Regions from separate parts of the Exiguobacterium sp. s102 genome, predicted to be linked through region 2. Evidence: riboswitches for the same ligand, from Rfam matches in the RefSeq annotation. Region 2 holds a riboswitch; each other region holds the start of a gene.
The links. Region 2 has a riboswitch for lysine ahead of KNQ02_RS11935 (aspartate kinase). Riboswitches for the same ligand answer to the same signal wherever they lie in the genome.
Positions count from the first base shown of each region.

Region 1 (6,182 bases), on a different contig from region 2:
CCGCAGCCGACTTGAAGAAGGGGATTGACACTATTTTTCCAATCCGTAATAATAGATTTGTATTAGCACTCTTATTGTTAGAGTGCTAAAAAAGAACTAGGGGGCATCGGAAATGGAAACGAAACAGTTCAAGGCAGAGTCGAAACGTTTACTCGAAATGATGATTCATTCCATCTACACACATAAGGAAATCTTTTTACGTGAGTTGATTTCGAACGCTAGTGACGCGATAGACAAGATTTATTACAAAGCATTGACGGACGAGACACTGACATTCGAAAAGGATGCCTATAAGATTACGATTGAACCAAACCAAACGACACGACAGCTCGTCATTCGTGATACGGGAATCGGGATGACGAAAGACGAGCTCGAAGCGAATCTCGGAACAATCGCGAAGAGTGGGTCACTTGCCTTTAAGGCGGAGAATGCCGCGCAAGACGGACACGACATCATCGGACAGTTCGGTGTCGGCTTTTATTCGGCATTCATGGTCGCGGATGTGGTCACGGTCATCACGAAACCATTCGGTAGCGAAACAGCGTACAAGTGGGAGTCGCACGGTGTCGACGGTTATACGATTGAAGAAGTCGAAAAAGCTACAGTCGGGACGGAAATCACGCTGCACATCAAAGCGAACGAAGAAGATGAAAATTATGATGAGTATTTAGATACACATCGTTTGCGGACGATCGTCAAAAAGTATTCCGACTTCATCCGCTATCCGATTGAGATGGAAGAGACGGAACGTCAACCGATTGAAGGATCGGACGAGATGGAAGAAGTGAAGGTCGTCAAGACAATCAACAGCATGGTGCCGATTTGGCGGAAAAATAAACGGGAGTTGACGGACGAGGATTACACGAACTTCTATCAAGAAAAACGATATGGATTTGATACACCAGTCAAGCACATCCATATCAGTGCAGATGGTGCCGTCCGTTATCAATCGATTTTATTCATTCCGGAGCAACCGTCCTTCGACTATTATTCGAAAGAGTTCGAGAAAGGGCTTGAACTGTATGCGAACGGCGTCTTGATCATGGAAAAATGCAGTGACCTCTTGCCGGACCACTTTAGCTTCGTCAAAGGGATGGTCGACTCGGAAGACTTGTCACTCAATATTTCACGTGAGTTGTTGCAGCACGACCGCCAACTCAAATTGATTGCAAAAAACATTCAAAGTAAGATTAAGACGCAACTTGAAGGACTGCTTCGTGACGATCGCGAGAAGTATGAAGCCTTTTATCAAGCCTTTGGTCGTCAATTGAAGTTTGGAATCTACAATGATTACGGCATGCATAAAGAGACGGTCAAAGATCTTGTCCTGTTCCACTCGGCAAAAGAGAAGAAGCTGGTCACGCTCGCTGAATACGTCGCGGCGATGCCGGAAGATCAAAAATACATTTACTATGCTTCAGGGGAAAGTACGGACCGTTTAGATAAGTTGCCACAGTCGGAGCTTGTCAAAGACAAAGGGTTCGACATTCTGTACTTTACGGAAGAAATCGATGAGTTCGCGATTCAAATGTTGCTCAACTATGAAGGAAAAGAATTTAAATCGGTTACGAGCAGTGATCTTGGCATCGAGCAAGCGGATCAAGCAGAAACGACCGAAACACAAGTCGAGATGTTTACAGCGATGCAAGAAGTGCTTGCTGGGCAAGTCAAAGAAGTCAAAGCTTCTTCACGCTTAAAATCACATCCGGTCTGCTTCGCGACGGATGGTGCCGTTTCGATTGAAATGGAGAAAATTCTTAAATCGATGCCGAACAACCAAGATGTTTCAGCCGTGAAAATTTTAGAGTTGAACACGTCGCATGACGTCTTCCAAGCCATTGAAACGGCCTTTAAAGAAGACCGTACGAAATTTGAACGCTATACGAAATTAATGTACCAACAAGCGTTGCTCATGGAAGGCTTGCCAATCGAAGATCCAGTTGCGTTTGCAAATGAAGTGTGTGCCTTGATGGTGTAAGAATGATCGCTTCAGCGTGTAGACAAACGCTTATGAAGCGTGAACATGCGATATCGAATTGCAATTCGTTCGTGCTTTCCTGTATTTCTCTCACGGTATTACCTAAAAAGCATCACGTTTCGTTGACTCCTACGGGGAAAAGTGCGTTTTTAACGCACTTTCAGAGGCAGGCAAGACCCTGCTCGTTGTCCGTGAGGATCAAGGAGCAACGGCTTGCGCCTCGCCCGAGGAAAGCAACGAAAAAAAGACGCTTTTTATTTCTCCATACCATGTTGTCTACAACTTAAAAAAGGGATTGCACATCACGGTAGATGGCAATCCCTTCTTTTTTTCTCGTCTCGGCTAAGCTGAGCGTTATTTTTTTATTATTCAGCGCGAAGTTCAGTTGGTACTTTGCCGCGTTTCGAGACGACATTCAGGACGACGAGTGCGAGTAAGAAGGCGATAAGTGCACCGATGAAGCCGATGATTGATGAATCGGTTAAACCGAGCACAAGGTAGCCGACTGCCGATGTCGCTGCACCAACCAACGCATACGGAAGTTGTGTCGTGACGTGATCGATATGATGCGAACCGGCACCTGTCGAACTGAGAATCGTCGTATCGGAAATTGGTGAACAGTGGTCTCCGAAGACGGATCCGGCAAGAACGGCAGCGAGCGTCGGAAGTAAGAGATTCGGTTCGACCGCCATGATGAGGTCAGCACCGATCGGCAGCATGATACCGAATGTTCCCCAACTTGTACCTGTCGAGAATGCCATTAAGCTTGCAATCAAGAACAATAAGAAGGGGAGGTACGAAGCAGAAATCGACTTACTGACGAAGCTTGCTAAGTACTCACCTGTTTTCATGTCACCGATAACAGCGATGATTGTCCAAGCGAATAATAAGATGACGACAGCAGGCCACATGGATTTCATCCCAGCCCAGATGCTGTGTCCGTATTCGCGCGCCGGGATTTTCCGACCAATCAACATCAGGAAAGCAACGACTAAACTGATGACGACACCAGCAACGAGTGAACGTGTTACGTCTGTCGCTTCAAATGCACCAATCAACGTAAATGCACGATTGTCAGCAGCGAGTGCCTGAGCACCGGTAAAGAGTAATGCGGAAACCGTTGCAATGACGAGAACGATAATCGGAACGACGAGGTCACGTACTTTTCCACCTTCGTGTTCTTTGACTTCCTCTGCCATCCCCATCGGTGTTCCTTTACTTGCGTCGAAAAGTTCACCTTTTAATGCACGAAGTTCATGCGTCCGCATCGGTCCGACCGCAATCCCTGTGTACGCGATGTAAAGCGTCAGCAATAGAGCGAAAATCGCATAGAAGTTGAGTGGCACGATCATCATGAAAGCACTGAATGCGGAATACTCCGTAATCGAATGTGTCGTCAAGATACCCGCGATGATTGAGATGATGAACGCTCCCCAACTTGAAAGCGGGCTGATGACACAGACTGGAGCAGCCGTCGAGTCAATAATATAAGCAAGTTTTGCACGCGAGACGCCACGACGGTCCGTTAACGGACGACTGACATTCCCGACAGCAAGACTGTTGAAGTAATCATCGATGAAGATTAAAATACCTAAACCAAATGCTGCGAGGCGAGCGCCGCGCGCTGTCTTGACGTGTGTTGTTGCCCATTCACCGAAGGCATGTGCACCGCCCGATGTTTGGATAAGCGTCGATAGAACACCGAGTAATAGTAAGAAGATGAGTAATAAGACGTTCCATTCATTTAACGCCCCATCCGCCCAAAATAGACTAAAGATGTTTTTGCCGAGATAGACGACCGTATCGATTGGATTAAAGCTATGCAGCAATAAAGCACCAATCAAAATACCGACACCAAGTGAAATAACGACTTTGCGCGTCACGATTGCAAGTGCGATTGCAATGACAGCTGGAATGAGCGCAACGATTGAATCTGAATAATTGACCATTGTGTGGTTCCTCCTCTTTTTTTAGAAGATGAGACCCATTGCATATAAAAAAGCAAGGGCACCGGCAACAAAGCCGACACCCTTGCTGGATGCGTCTTTCTTAGCCGAATTGGAGCGCTCCATACAAAACACGTATGGCAATCGAACGGGTATTTCCCAATTCGACCAGTACCATCAAGTCAGACACTTGACGATACTTCGGCAGCATTACCTTTCCTTGATCGTCCTCGTTGTCATCCTCAGATCAAATACTCATTAAGACCGCGCCTCTACCTCATCGATAGAATAGTCATATTCTTTTAATAAGAAAACCTTATCATATTTCAGAAAAAAGTTTCAAGTCTGTTTTTAAAAAAAGTAGTAAAGTCTGTTCAAAAGGAACAATGAAGTTATTCGGCGTTCATCCGATTTAAATGGGCAGCACCGATGACACCGGCATTTCCTTCCAATGCAGCTAAGCGAATGATTGTTTTTTGACGTAACGTCGGGTAGAGACGGGCATTGACGGCTTGTAAGAGCTCTTCCCAAAATAAATCGGCGGAAGCCGTAACACCGCCACCGATGATGACGGCTTCCGGATCAAGTGTGTGAATGATGTTCGCTACGCCTGTTGCTAAATGATTTACGAAACGAAGCCTTTCCTGTGTATTGCCAAGAAGTTGTGCAATAGAAGATTCATTTAATGAATCAGCCCGCGTCTGAAGAGCCGTACCGCTTGCTAATCCTTCGAGTGAGCCTTTGTTCAAGACGTGATGTTCCGGTCCAGAAGCATCGATGATCGTATTTCCGATTTCACCAGCATATCCGTGTGCGCCTCGAATCAACGTCTTTTGATAGACATATCCACCACCGATTCCTGTACTGACTGTCATGTAATAGATGGATGTATAGTCTTGTCCTGCCCCGAACAATGCTTCGCCGAGCGCGGCGGCATTTGCATCATTTTCAAGGGAAACCGGGATGTTGAAGAACTCTTCTAACGGGCGAACTAAATTTACATCGTCCCAACCCGGCAGGTTTGGAGGTGACAATAGCCGACCCGTTGCTGCATCAAGCGGACCAGGCGCTGCGATACCAATTCGTTCGACTTCAAATTCTTCAAGTAGCTTTTGGATGGCTTGTCTTAAATGTTTAATTGTATAGTCCGGGCCAGCAGCCGCCTCTGTCAAAAATCGATATTGTTTTACGACATGGTGCTGATTGATTGCGGCAACACGCGTGTGAGTCCCACCAAGATCAATTCCGATGTGAAGTCGTTGTTTCGGTGTTGGATTTGGACCAGTCAATAGAAGTTTCCCCTTTCCAGAAACGGTACAAGTTACTTTTGCCGGAATCAGAACCGTGTCTCCGGCGGTATAACGCAATTGGTTGATGATCAGCGTGCCACTGATGATAGTGATGACTTGGAAGGAAGTTCGTGGTGCAATCGTAATCATGTCATGGATGGCCCATTCCTCGACAAAAAAATAGGCGTTGGTTGTCAGTAGTCTTGAACAAAAAGAGGTCGGTACATAAGGCTCCTCGTACTGGAAATGAGGAAATTGAATGACTTCGAGTGCTTCTTTAAGGTGGAGTTGACGCGGTTTGTTGGTCGAATGGTCAATTCGATCGTAATCGTACAACCGGTACGTGGTATCAGAGTTCTGCTGGATTTCGATGACAAGACACCCTTCGGTTAAAGCATGAACAGTACCTGCTGGAACGTAAAAAAAATCGCCGGGTGAAACAGGCAAATCAATTAAGCCGGAAGTTAAATCGTCTTCACGGACAGCGCGCAACAAATCAGCTTTTGTTTTGAAGTCATGCCCATAAATAATGGTGGCGTCTGCCGGACAATCGACGATATACCAGCATTCATTTTTCCCGTAAGGCTGTCCTTCTAGGCGACAGGCATCATGATCGTCAGGATGGACTTGAACGGATAAATCATCCGCAGCGTCAATCCACTTAATGAGTAAAGGAAAAGCTTCCGTTGTGTCCATCCCAAAGATTTCAGGGTGATTTGACCATAAATCCCGTAGTGCATCACCGGAAAAACGTCCGGCATTCACCTTGGTTTGCCCGTTTTGGTGATCAGCCAAGGTCCAAGCTTCACCGATGTTTTGTTTGCCTAACGTATCAAATCCATATGCACCAAGCTTACATCCACCCCATATCCGCTCCTGTAAAATCGGCTCAAAACAAATCAGTTCTTCCATGATTGTTCCTCCTCCAAGTTGTTTTCGATTACAACACTACACTTTTTAAAAATAAAA
Region 1 covers NZ_JACSML010000003.1:183,424-189,605, reverse strand. The annotation lists gene KNQ02_RS10700 (hypothetical protein) at 1-28, shown strand, start outside; gene htpG (molecular chaperone HtpG) at 113-1,978, shown strand; gene KNQ02_RS10690 (Na+/H+ antiporter NhaC family protein) at 2,344-3,927, opposite strand; lysine riboswitch at 4,032-4,207, opposite strand; gene manA (mannose-6-phosphate isomerase, class I) at 4,317-6,125, opposite strand.
Region 1: linked by a shared signal. The riboswitch ahead of KNQ02_RS10690 (Na+/H+ antiporter NhaC family protein) and the one ahead of KNQ02_RS11935 (aspartate kinase) in region 2 are both predicted to bind lysine.

Region 2 (6,182 bases):
CAGACGCTTGGCGTTTTTCCCGTGTCGATTCACGTTCATAGACCGGCTGGACGTCACGGAGTTCTTGAATCGTCCGCAATAAGAGTTCTGCCGTCCCGCTTGGTGCATCGACCTTTTGATTGTGGTGCTTTTCTAATAGTTCGATATCGAACGAACTGGCGAGTGGTACGAGCACCTGTAACAATTGCTGCATCATCGCGATCCCGAACGACATGTTGTACGACTGAAAAATTGGAATTTCAGTCGAAGCGTCTTTTATCGTTTGTAACTCCGCTTCCGAAAATCCGGTCGTCGCGATGACGAGCGGTGTTTTCGTTTTGAGGCCATACGCCAGTAAATCCGGCAACAAGCTCGGGTGAGAGAAATCGATGATGGCATCGACTTCTTCTGTTAGCTCGGACACCGTTTGATACGAAGGAATTTTCTCCGCTGACTTCGTCTGATCGATAACGGCGACAACTTCAGCGGGTGCCAATTCCTCGACATAATGCCCTGTCGCACCATATCCATGAATGGCAAGCTTCATCGAACCACTCCTTTATAAGCACGCATCGTCTCGAGTAAGTGTGCATGCCCGGCTTCGGATTGGCGAACGAGCGGCAAGCGTGGTGCACCGACTGCAAACCCGACTTCTTCGAGTGCTGCTTTAACAGGAATCGGGTTGACGTCACTAAAGATGGCTGCGATGACAGGCATTAAATCACTTTGAATGCGTCGTGCCGTCACTAAGTCGTTTGCGAGCACGGCTTCAGCAAGCGCTTGTGTTTCTGCCGGGTACGGGTTCGACAGGACCGAGATGACACCTTGTGCTCCCCATGCCATGTACGGCAGGATTTGATCGTCGTTGCCACAGAAGACTGCAAAACCTTCGGGGAGTGCCGTCATCAATTCACCCATGAAACTGACATCCCCGCTCGCTTCTTTGAATGCTTGAATGTTCGGATGCTCCGCGAGTGTTACAGCTGTCTCAACTGCAATCGCGACACCCGTCCGTGAAGGTACGTTGTATAACATGATGGGTAATTCGACAGCATCCGCGACTGCGGTAAAGTGAGCAATCAAACCGGCTTGTGACGTTTTATTGTAATACGGTGTCACGAGCATCGCTGCATCCGCTCCGAGCCGCTGAGCCGTTTTCGTTTTTTCAATCGTCTGTGCCGTATTGTTCGTTCCCGTACCGGCAATGACCGGAACACGACCTGCCGTGACACGGACTGCTGTCTCAAGTAACGTTTCGAACTCTTCGCTCGAAAGCGTCGATCCTTCACCTGTCGTCCCGGCGACGACGAGCGCTTGGATATTGGCTGCAAGTTGCTGTTCAATCAACTGTTCAAAAACGACTAAGTCGAGTTCACCTGCTGAATTGAACGGTGTCGCTAGTGCTGTTCCTGCTCCTTTGAACATGTTAAATTCCTCCTTAGTATGATTAAGAATGGATGCCGTTTTCTAAAGCATGACGCGCGACCTGGACTGCATTTGACGCCGCGCCTTTTCGAATGTTATCCGCGACACACCACAGATGGAATGTGTTCGCGAGCGTTTGATCTTGACGAATCCGCCCGACGTACACTTCGTCCGTCCCGCTTGCATCAAGCGGCATCGGGTACTGATTTCGCGAAACATCATCAACCAGTACGACGCCTGGCGCGTCAGCAAGTGCTGTGCGAATCGCTTCGACCGTCGTCTCGTTTGAAAACGTCACGTTGATTGCAACCGAATGCGAATTTGTGACGGGAACACGGACACACGTCGCACTGACCGGTAAGTTCGGTTGGTTAAAAATCTTCCGTGTCTCGTCAATCATTTTTTGCTCTTCTTTCGTGTACCCGTCTTCTAAGAAGACATCGATATGCGGCAAGATATTATCATGGATCGGGTGCGGATAGTTGACCGGTTCTTCACCGCGGCTGCCTCGCGCCAAGTCCTCAATTCCTTTTTGACCGGAACCGGAGACTGCTTGATACGTCGTATACGTGATTCGTTCAAAACCTAAGTGTTTGAGTGGTGCCAGGGCAACGACGGATTGAATCGTCGAGCAGTTCGGATTAGCGATCAGTCGGTCGGTGCTGCTGACCGCTTCCGGATTGACTTCTGGTACGACGAGCGGAATCGTCTCTTGCATCCGGAAAGCACTTGAATTATCGACGACAAGTGTTCCGTGTTCTGCCAGCAAGGGGGCATACTGTTCACTGATTGCTCCACCGGCTGCGAATAATGCGACGTCGATCCCGTGATGGATGATGTCTTCCGATAAAGCTGTAATCGTCACGTCCGTTCCATTAAACGAAACGACTTTTCCTGCTGATCGTTCTGAAGCATACGCCGACAGTTGACCGACTGGAAAATCGAGTTCCTTCAAGACTTGTAACATCTTTTGTCCGACGGCGCCTGTCGCACCGATGACTGCTACGTGGTACATGTTCATTCCTCCTTACAGGCTAAACGCGTTCGCGATCGCCGCGACCGTTCGTTCGATATCTGCTTGTGCGATTGTATACGAGATACTGATTTCTGATGTCGTGACTTGATAAAACGTGATGTTCTCGGCACGGAACGTCGCAAATAATTTTGATGCGACGCCCGTTGCGTCACGCATTCCGATTCCGACGACCGATAACTTGGCATGCTCGTTATGACGATCGACTTTAACGGTCGGAAAACGATCGATGATATCTTTCAGTGCCTCTTCGAGAAACTCTTCTTCATCGAGTGGACAAGAGAACGAGAGGAACACGTCACTATCAAAGGTCGTTTGACTGATCATGTCGATATTGACATGGCGATTCGATAACAATTCAAAAATGTCGGCGACTGCTGAATTGGTTTGTGGAACGTGTTTGATTGAAACCGTCAAAACATTTTTCGTTACACTGACGCTCGTGACTGCTTTTTGTTCCATCGTTTCTGTTGCCTCCATGATCCAAGTCCCTCTTTCCGATTCAAGTGTTTTCCCAACAAAGATATGCACGCCGTATTTTTTCCCGAGTTCGACGCTGCGCATCTCCATTACCTTCGACCCCAGTGCACTCATTTCCATCATTTCATCATATGAAATTTGTGGAATCGGCTGTGCCGCTTGATGAATCCGCGGATCCGCCGTATAGACACCGTCGACATCCGTATAGATTTCACAGCGCTTATCAAGGACGGCCGCTAAGGCGACAGCCGTTGTGTCTGATCCACCACGACCGAGTGTTGTAACATCCCCAAGCTCGTTGACACCTTGGAATCCGGCGACGATGACGACATCATAGGTTTCGAGTTTCTTTCGTAACAAGTCCCCGTCAATTTGTTTAATCTTACTTTTTGTATGAACCCCCATCGTGCTGATTCCTGCCTGCGCACCTGTTTGTGATAAGGCTTTTACTCCGACGGAATTTAAGGCGATGCTGAGTAACGAAATCGTTTGTTCTTCGCCGATTGCGAGCAATCGATCGAGTTCACGTCGTTCAGGACGATCCGTGATTGCTTGCGCTTGTGCGATGAGCGAGTCTGTCATCTTCCCCATCGCAGAGACGACGACCACTAATTTTTCACCTTGTTCTGTCCGATTTTTTAAATAATTCGCAATTGACTGAATCTGTTCGACAGTCGCGACCGAGCTACCACCAAATTTAAGTACAGTTGTCACAATCCTATCTCCTTTGTCCCGAAACAGAAAAAAACGACGGGCCGGTAGGAGCGTTCCTACGGCCCGTCGTTATCACGATCGGACAAACGAAGACAAAGTCTTTCGTTCTTTTACGTAAGATAGCGCTCCGAAACATCGGTTTCGGCAGTACAACGGATCTTAACCGTTGTACCAGCAAATGAGAAGAAGCATCTTTCTCATTCACTTCGGCGGATTTCCCCTTTCACATCACTCAGCATGCTCGCTTCAATAAATGATGTTACTGATGTCATCCGCGCCTCTATCTGTCGGTTGTTAGTTACAGTTATAGCAAACATTTTTTGTTAAATCCAGTCATTTGCTAAAATTTTTTCATTTTTCCGTTAATCCGTGAGTTTTTTCTTCGCTTGATCGAGTTGTACAGAAACAGCAGCAAAACCTGTCCCGCCGTAACTTCCTCTTCTTGCTACTGCTTGCACCGGGTCGAGGAGCGGATAAACATCTTCCGCGATGACGGAGTGGAACGTTTGATACGTTTCAAGCGTTAAATCTTTTAAGAAACAATTCGTCTGAACACAATGGAGGACCGCTTTTCCGACGATTTCATGCGCTTCCCGGAAAGGAACACCTTTTGTGACGAGATAATCTGCTAGTTCCGTCGCATTCGAGAAGTCTTGCATTGTCGCCTTCTTGAGCGCTTCTGTCTTAAACGTTGCTGATTCGAGCATTCCCGTAAAGATTTGAACGGATTGTAAAACGGTATCTGCCGTATCGAAGACACCTTCTTTATCTTCTTGCATGTCTTTATTGTAAGCGAGCGGTAATGCTTTCATCGTCGTCAGGAACCCCATCAGGTTTCCATAGACACGCCCTGTTTTTCCGCGAATCAATTCAGCGAAGTCCGGGTTTTTCTTTTGTGGCATCATGCTCGAACCCGTTGAAAATGCATCTGACAATTCGATGAATGAAAATTCTTGCGACGCCCAGATGATGATTTCTTCACAAAAGCGTGAGAGGTGCATCATGACCGTCGAAGCAATCCCGAGGTATTCAATGACGAAGTCACGGTCCGATACAGCATCGAGGCTGTTCGGATAGACGTGCTCAAATCCGAGCAGTTCCGCTGACTTGAAACGGTCAATCGGGAATGTCGTCCCGGCGAGTGCCCCAGCACCGAGCGGCGAAATCCGAATCCGTTTCAAATTATCTGTCAGACGATCTACGTCACGGTCGAACATCCAAAAATACGCGAGTAGATGGTGTGCAAGTGAAATCGGTTGTGCCCGCTGTAAGTGGGTATACCCCGGCATGACGGTTTCGATGTGTACATCCGCCTGTTCCGTGATCACCGTCTGTAAGTTGCGGAGGCTTTCGATTAAATCAAGCACATGTTGTTCCATCCACAAATGTAAATCCGTCGCAACCTGGTCGTTCCGACTTCTCGCTGTATGCAACTTCCCTGCGACCGGTCCGATTTGTTCCGTCAGCAACCGTTCGAGATTCATGTGGATGTCTTCGTCAGCAAGCGAATAGACATGTGTTCCAATCGAAGCTTGTAACGTCTTGAGACCCGCTTCGATTTTTTTCCATTCCGTCTCTTCTAGGATACCTTGTTGATACAACATATTGGCATGGGCGAGACTTCCTTCTAAATCAACTGCCGCAAGCTTTTGGTCGAATGAAATCGATGCCCCAAACGCTTCAGCCTGAGCGGAAGCCCCTTCTGTAAACCGTCCGCCCCAAAGTTTCGTCATTTTGTCACGCCTTCCTGCCGATGAACACTTGCGTGTGTCGCAATCGCAAGACCGTGCAATTTAATGAATCCTTTCGCTGCTTCATGATCGAACGCATCTTCTTTCGTATACGTCGCAAGCTTCTCGTCATAAAGTGACACCGGTGACTGACGTCCTGTGACCGTCGCATTCCCTTTGTAGAGTTTGACCCGTACTTCGCCCGTGACGTCTTGTTGCGTCGCTTTTAAGAATGCTTTCAGACCTTTCGTTAACGGTGCGTGGAACAAACCGTTGTAGATTGTTTCTGCATATTGTTGACTTAAAATCGGTTTGAAGTGAGCGACGTCTTTCGTCAATGTGATGGTCTCGAGTGCGGCATGGGCTTTTAGCAAGACCGTTGCTCCCGGGCATTCATACACTTCCCGCGATTTGATTCCGACGAGACGGTTCTCGACGTGGTCAATCCGTCCGACACCATGTGCTCCGGCGATGATGTTGAGTTCTGTAATCAACTTCGCCAGTGGGTAGACTGTTCCGTTGATTGAAGTCGGAACACCCGCTTCAAAACCGATAATGACTTCTTCTGCTTGATCCGGTGCTTCTTCCGGTGCGACCGTCAGTGCATAAGCATCTTGCGGCGGTTCTGTCCAAGGGTTTTCAAGGACACCACATTCGTTACTCCGTCCCCAAAGGTTCATATCGATTGAATATGGGCTGTCGAGATTGATTGGAATCGGGACATTGTTGTCTTTTGCATAAGCGATTTCCTCTTCACGTGACCATTTCCATTCCCGTACAGGGGCGATGACTTCCAGTGAAGGATCGAGTGCTGCGACCGA
Region 2 covers NZ_JACSML010000004.1:172,770-178,951, forward strand. The annotation lists gene dapB (4-hydroxy-tetrahydrodipicolinate reductase) at 1-526, opposite strand, end outside; gene dapA (4-hydroxy-tetrahydrodipicolinate synthase) at 523-1,404, opposite strand; gene KNQ02_RS11930 (aspartate-semialdehyde dehydrogenase) at 1,427-2,419, opposite strand; gene KNQ02_RS11935 (aspartate kinase) at 2,432-3,631, opposite strand; lysine riboswitch at 3,744-3,922, opposite strand; gene argH (argininosuccinate lyase) at 3,994-5,364, opposite strand; gene KNQ02_RS11945 (argininosuccinate synthase) at 5,361-6,182, opposite strand, start outside.

Region 3 (6,182 bases), on a different contig from region 2:
ATTGACGCATCAACCGGTTTTTGACCAGTTTGTGCTATCATGACGTGACCAAGTGTCGCCCCGTTATCGAGTGTCTGTCCTGTTTTTGCCGTCCAGTCAGTGAGTTTTCCAGCGCCAGGACTAGCAATCGTAATCATCTTACCGTCGATTTTGGCATTTTCTGTTTTGACGTAACTTGTTGCTTGATCGTAGTAATAATAACCGATCGCACCACCACCAATTAAAACGACGAGCGTTAAAATATTGATGATTAATAATTTCTTCATGTTCATGAGTAAGTTGCATCCTTTCTGTTACTAGCTGATCGCCCCAGTGCGGTCTCATAAAAAAGACTCCTCTGGGGAGGAGTAGTTAATACAGTTAATTATATGGGTGCATAACAAACAAACAACCAACAATTTCCGACGAAATGTTGGAAAAGTCTTTGTTAACGGATACAATACGTAAAAAGGAGCTGAATTTTAAATGAATCAGTCGTGCGATCCACGTCCTAAACGTTCACGTGAACGTATTACGACAGAGCTATTTCATTTACTTGAACACCATTCCTTTTCGACGATCACCGTCAAAATGTTGACGGATGGTGCTGAGGTCAATCGTTCGACCTTCTATGCGCACTATAAAGATAAATACGATTTGCTGGATCAAATCGTTGAGGAGCACATGACGTTGCTCGCAGAAGCGATTCGGATTACAGGAAAACAATCGGCCGAGCCTCCGACAGTCGAACGCGTCAGTCGTTACTTTGCACGTTTGTTCATCCACATTGAGCAAAACGAGCGCTTTTACCGGACGATGCTGCTCCAAGGAACAGTCAAGACGTTCATCTCCCGTTTCTTGGATACGTTAAAAGAAAACTACCGTCTTGCTTTCCGGGAGACGACAAGTGTCTCTGTTCCGGTGGATCGGGATTTATTACTGAACTACGTCATTGGTGGTCAACTCGGGCTCTTGATGTCGTGGTTACGAAATGATCGTCCGTATTCCTCCGAGTATATGGCAAATCAGCTCAGTCAGATGATCGTCTTCGGAACAGTTGAAAGTATTGGTTTTCCTCAGACAGGCCTTGGGACTGTCTAAAAAATGAACTAAAAAGTGCCATTCCGATGTGAGGGAATGGCACTTTTGGTGCTAGTCGGATATAACGTTAGATTACGCTTGACGGAATTCCAGCTGTTTCGTATAAATCGTACTTTGGTTACGTCCGTGCTCTTTTGAAGCATAGAGTGCTTTATCCGCTTGTTGCAATGCTTCGAGTGATGTATGGGATCCACCCGAATGGGCAATTCCTAACGAAATCGTAATCTTCAAATCAGGTACATGTGCAGTCGGGAACAGGTTACGGGCGACTGTCGTCCGCGCTAATTCAGAGATTTTTTTCGCATCCTTCAATGATGTGTTCGGTAAAATGATCAAAAATTCTTCTCCGCCGTACCGACCGACTAAATCATCCGGACGTACAATAGAGGCAAGTGTCGTTCCGAGTTGCCGCAACACATCGTCGCCCGCATCATGACCATATGTATCGTTAACGTGTTTGAAGAAATCGATATCGATCAGGATAAGTGAATATCCATCGTCATCCGATCCGACGAGTGATAGGGAGTCGTCCAGACGTCGGCGATTAGCGAGACCCGTCAAGGCGTCGGTCATCGCAAGTTTTTGCTGGTACTGGATATTTTCAAAATGTCGTCGCAGTTCGGCTAATAAGCGATAGGTGACGAGGCCGGCTAATAAATTAAAGAAAATGTACGTAACCGATACTTTGAAAAACGTTTCCCAACTGTTTGTCAGTGCATAGATAGCTGGTAACGAATAGAGAATACCGATTCCGATCATTAATTCAAAAGTCAGCAATGTATTACGTAAAAATCTGCGTGCTATGCCAATTGTCAAAATGAATAAAATCATGATGACGGAAGCGAGAATCGCTCCTTCGATTTGATCAGCAGGTGTAATTAAAAAACGCGTTCCGATAATCATGACTCCCGTGATGAAGGCACTAGGCAATCCGCCAAATAATGTGGCAATCGCGACAGGAATGATACGTAAGTCAATCCGGGCAATATCAATTTGAATGCTGTTGAACATGAGGAGTACAGCAATTGCACCAGCTACACAACCTAAAATAAGGCGTGATTCAAGCTTTGATTTTGGTGTAATTCTTGGTTGATTTCGAAAAGGTAAAAATAAAAGCGTGATCGTCGTGAATAAGAGACAAAAATTTATGATGAAGTTATTCATAATAGACAACAAATCCTCCCAACTCCCCCTGCAGTATACTTCCAATTATATACTTTGAGTATACTCGTTCTACTAACGGTATAGGAGGTCTGAATGTTTAGAATAAAAAAAGAAAAACAGAATAAAACCTCTGTCCTTCTCTTGATTTTTAATTTATTAATTGGATGAGACGACTTCTTCATCCATTGTCGCGAGGATTTTATCAAATACATGGATCATCACGTTCAGTTCCTCTTCAGACAAAGTGCCGAATCGCTCCTGAAGATATTTGCGACGGACGACTTCGAGATTCCGAAAAGCGGCCTCTCCCTCGTCAGTCAAGGCAAGGACGATTGAACGACGATCTTCCGTCGAACGTGTCCGTGTCACAAAACCGGTCTTATAAAGTTTATCTGTCAAAGCGGTGACCTGACTTGTCGCAAGTTCGAACTGTTCCGCGAGTAATGTCGGACGCTGGGGGCCGTTTTCAGATAAGCTACGTAAGATGAAGAATTCACTTCGCGTGGCAGTACCTTCAAACAGTTGATTCAACTCACGGCGCAACGTCCGGAGAATCACGCGCATTTGTTCTTCTAATCGATATGTCAATTGGTCATGTTGTTCTTGTCCCATCTGAGCAACATCCTTTCTGTACTACCTTCTACCATTTAGTGTACTAAAAATATCGGAATTTTACTATGAGCACGGTAGGATTCAAAAATATAAATTGACAAACAAGAAACATATTATGTACTATGTCGAAGTAATGAATTAGTAAATCAACTTAATTAGTTCTCACTCAACCAGTGGGATGGAGGTTGCGATTCTTATGAGTCGGGTTACGGATGTCGTCAAGCGGCAGATGAAATAGCTCAAAAGGAAGAATTGCCGAAATCGTAGACTACTTTGAAAGTCAGCGATTGGGATTAGATCAAACAGGTCTAATACTGTCATGAACCGTTTGCGGTTTATGGGGAGCTATCTTTCACGACGGTAGAATGAGACGCATCATCGATATGTTGCGTTCTCATCTTCCTCTTGGAAGGTGAGGGCGCTTTTTTACGCCCTCTCAAAAATTATAAAAAGAGAGAAGCGACAGACATGAACAATTTACAACAGCAACAACACCCCCTTGATTCCACAGCAGAAGGGCTACAACGAGGGCTTCAAGCCCGGCATATGTCGATGATTGCAATTGGCGGAGCGATTGGGACCGGTTTATTCATCGCGTCAGGTGCCTCTGTTGCAGCGGCAGGACCGGGTGGTGCGTTACTTTCTTATACAATCGTCGGATTGATGGTCTACTTCTTGATGACGAGCCTTGGGGAGATGGCCGCCTATATGCCGGTCGCAGGATCATTCTCGACGTACGGGACGAAGTTCGTCGACCCTTCATTCGGGTTCGCCTTAGGATGGAACTACTGGTACAACTGGGCCGTCACGATTGCCGTCGAGCTCGTCGCAGCACAAATCGTCATGCATTACTGGTTCCCGAACATTCCGGGCGTCTATTTTAGCGCGCTGTTTTTACTTTTAATGATTGGATTAAATTATTTTTCGGTCAAAGGATTCGGTGAAGCCGAGTACTGGTTTGCGATGATTAAAGTCGTCACGGTCATCGTGTTTCTTGGTGTAGGAGTCGCGATGATTTTTGGTATCTTTACTTCGGAGCCACCAGCAGGGTTCAAAAACTTTGGCTTAGGTGATGCACCGTTTGTCGGAGGGATTCCAGCTGTCATCGGTATCATTCTTGTCGCAGGTTTTAGCTTTCAAGGGACGGAGCTCATCGGAATCGCAGCAGGCGAGTCGGAAGATCCTGAAAAAAATGTCCCGAAAGCAGTTAAACAGGTGTTTTGGCGCATTTTATTATTTTATGTATTTGCGATCTTCGTCATCGGAATGTTGATTCCATACACAAGTCCGAGCCTTGTCTCAAATGATATTACGGATGTTGCCGTCAGTCCGTTCACACTCGTCTTCGAAAAAGCAGGACTCGTGTTTGCAGCAGCATTGATGAATGCGGTCATCTTGACGTCCGTCTTGTCTGCCGGGAACTCCGGGATGTATGCTTCAACCCGGATGCTCTACACACTGGCACGACAAGGTGATGCACCGAAACTATTTGCGAAAGTCTCAAAAAACGGTGTGCCGCGGAATGCGTTACTCGCGACAGGGGCGATTGGTGCGCTTTGTTTCTTGACGTCGATGTTCGGTGGACAAGTTTATCTTTGGTTACTGAATGCTTCCGGAATGACAGGATTTATCGCGTGGCTCGGGATCGCGATCAGCCATTACCGTTTCCGAAAAGGTTTCGTCGCCCAAGGGCATGCGTTACGTGACTTACCGTACGTTGCACCGGCGTTCCCGTTTGGTCCGCTATTCGCATTTGGCCTGTGTTTCCTCGTTATCGTTGGGCAAAACTATGCCGCGTTCCTCGCTGATCAAATCGACTGGGTTGGGATTGCAGCAACGTATATCGGAATTCCGTTATTCTTGGTCTTCTGGCTCGGACATAAAGTCAAACACCGGACATCGGTTGTCCGGTATGATGAGATGGAGTTTCCGAAACATCCGAAAAAATAATAGTATAAGCTAAAGGACCCTCTCGCTTACGAGAGGTCAGACTATAAGCAAAGTGTTATCGGGAATCGGGAGATCAAGCGTCTTTTTTCGTTGCTTTCCTCGGGCGAGGCGCAAGCCGTTGCTCCTTGATCCTAACGGACAATGAGCAGGGTCTTGCCTGCCTCTGACAGTGCGTTGAAAACGCACTTTTCCCTTAGGAGTCAACGAAACATGACGCTTTTTAGGTAGTATCGTGACGGATTGTCTCTCGTTATCGCATGTTTACGCTTATTAATAGTTTGTCTACACACCAAAACCCTCTCACTTGCGAGAGGGTTTTTTGTGTATAAAAGAACCGAGTGGTTTTCCGAAAGATTTTTTTAGTTTCTTTCCATGATATGTCCCTGCAAGTATGTCAATCCGTAATTGGATTATTTCTTTTTAATAATTTTATTTTTATCTAAAAATATTGTTTCAATAAAGTAAGAATAAGGAATAAATTCTTTACAGTAAACCTACTAAAACGATTGAGATGGAGGAAGTGTGAAATGAGTACATATGAATTGATTTTGACACTGGGTTCGGCCGCGTTCTTCATGGCGCTCGTTGCTTATGTGTCCTATCGCATGACACGAGGAAAGGAACAGGGAGTTGACGAATATTTTTTGGCAGGACGTGGACTAAGCGGAATCTTTATTGCCGGTTCCTTGCTTCTGACCAACCTTTCGGCAGAACAACTGATTGGTTTGAACGGTCAGTCGTTCATGGGGAATATGTCGAGCATGGCGTGGGAAGTCACGGCAGGGTTTGCTGCCATCATCATGGCGATCTACCTGTTGCCTAAGTTTTTGGGGATGGGGATTTCGACGTTACCTGAATTTTTAAGTCAGCGCTATGATGAAACGGTCCGGCGGATGACGGTGCTCTTATTCTTACTTGGCTACATGTGCGTGACGATTCCATCGATGCTTTACTCCGGCGGGATTGCCGTCTTACAACTGTTTAACGTACCGGAGTTATTTGGATTGAGTTATACGCAGTCGCTGTGGCTCGTCATTTGGGTTGTCGGGATCATCGGGGCCCTCTATGCAATTTTCGGAGGACTACGGGCTGTCGCCGTCTCCGATACATTAAATGGAGTCGGCCTTGTCATCATCGGTTTCCTCGTTCCGATTCTTGGTTTTTTTGCACTCGGGGACGGAAACATGGTCGACGGGATGAAGCGTCTCGCAACGACACACCCTGAAAAATTGAATGCGATTGGGTCGTCAACCGACGCCGTTCCGTTCTTTTCGATTTTTACAGGGATTTTGTTTGCGAATCTCTTCTATTGGTCACTCAATCAATATGTGATTCAGCGCGTGCTTGGAGCAAAGGACTTAAAAGAGGGACAAAAG
Region 3 covers NZ_JACSML010000006.1:86,310-92,491, reverse strand. The annotation lists gene KNQ02_RS13320 (HlyD family secretion protein) at 1-272, opposite strand, end outside; gene KNQ02_RS13315 (TetR/AcrR family transcriptional regulator) at 466-1,080, shown strand; gene KNQ02_RS13310 (GGDEF domain-containing protein) at 1,153-2,244, opposite strand; gene KNQ02_RS13305 (MarR family winged helix-turn-helix transcriptional regulator) at 2,401-2,856, opposite strand; lysine riboswitch at 3,028-3,212, shown strand; gene KNQ02_RS13300 (amino acid permease) at 3,325-4,806, shown strand; gene KNQ02_RS13295 (solute:sodium symporter family transporter) at 5,334-6,182, shown strand, end outside.
Region 3: linked by a shared signal. The riboswitch ahead of KNQ02_RS13300 (amino acid permease) and the one ahead of KNQ02_RS11935 (aspartate kinase) in region 2 are both predicted to bind lysine.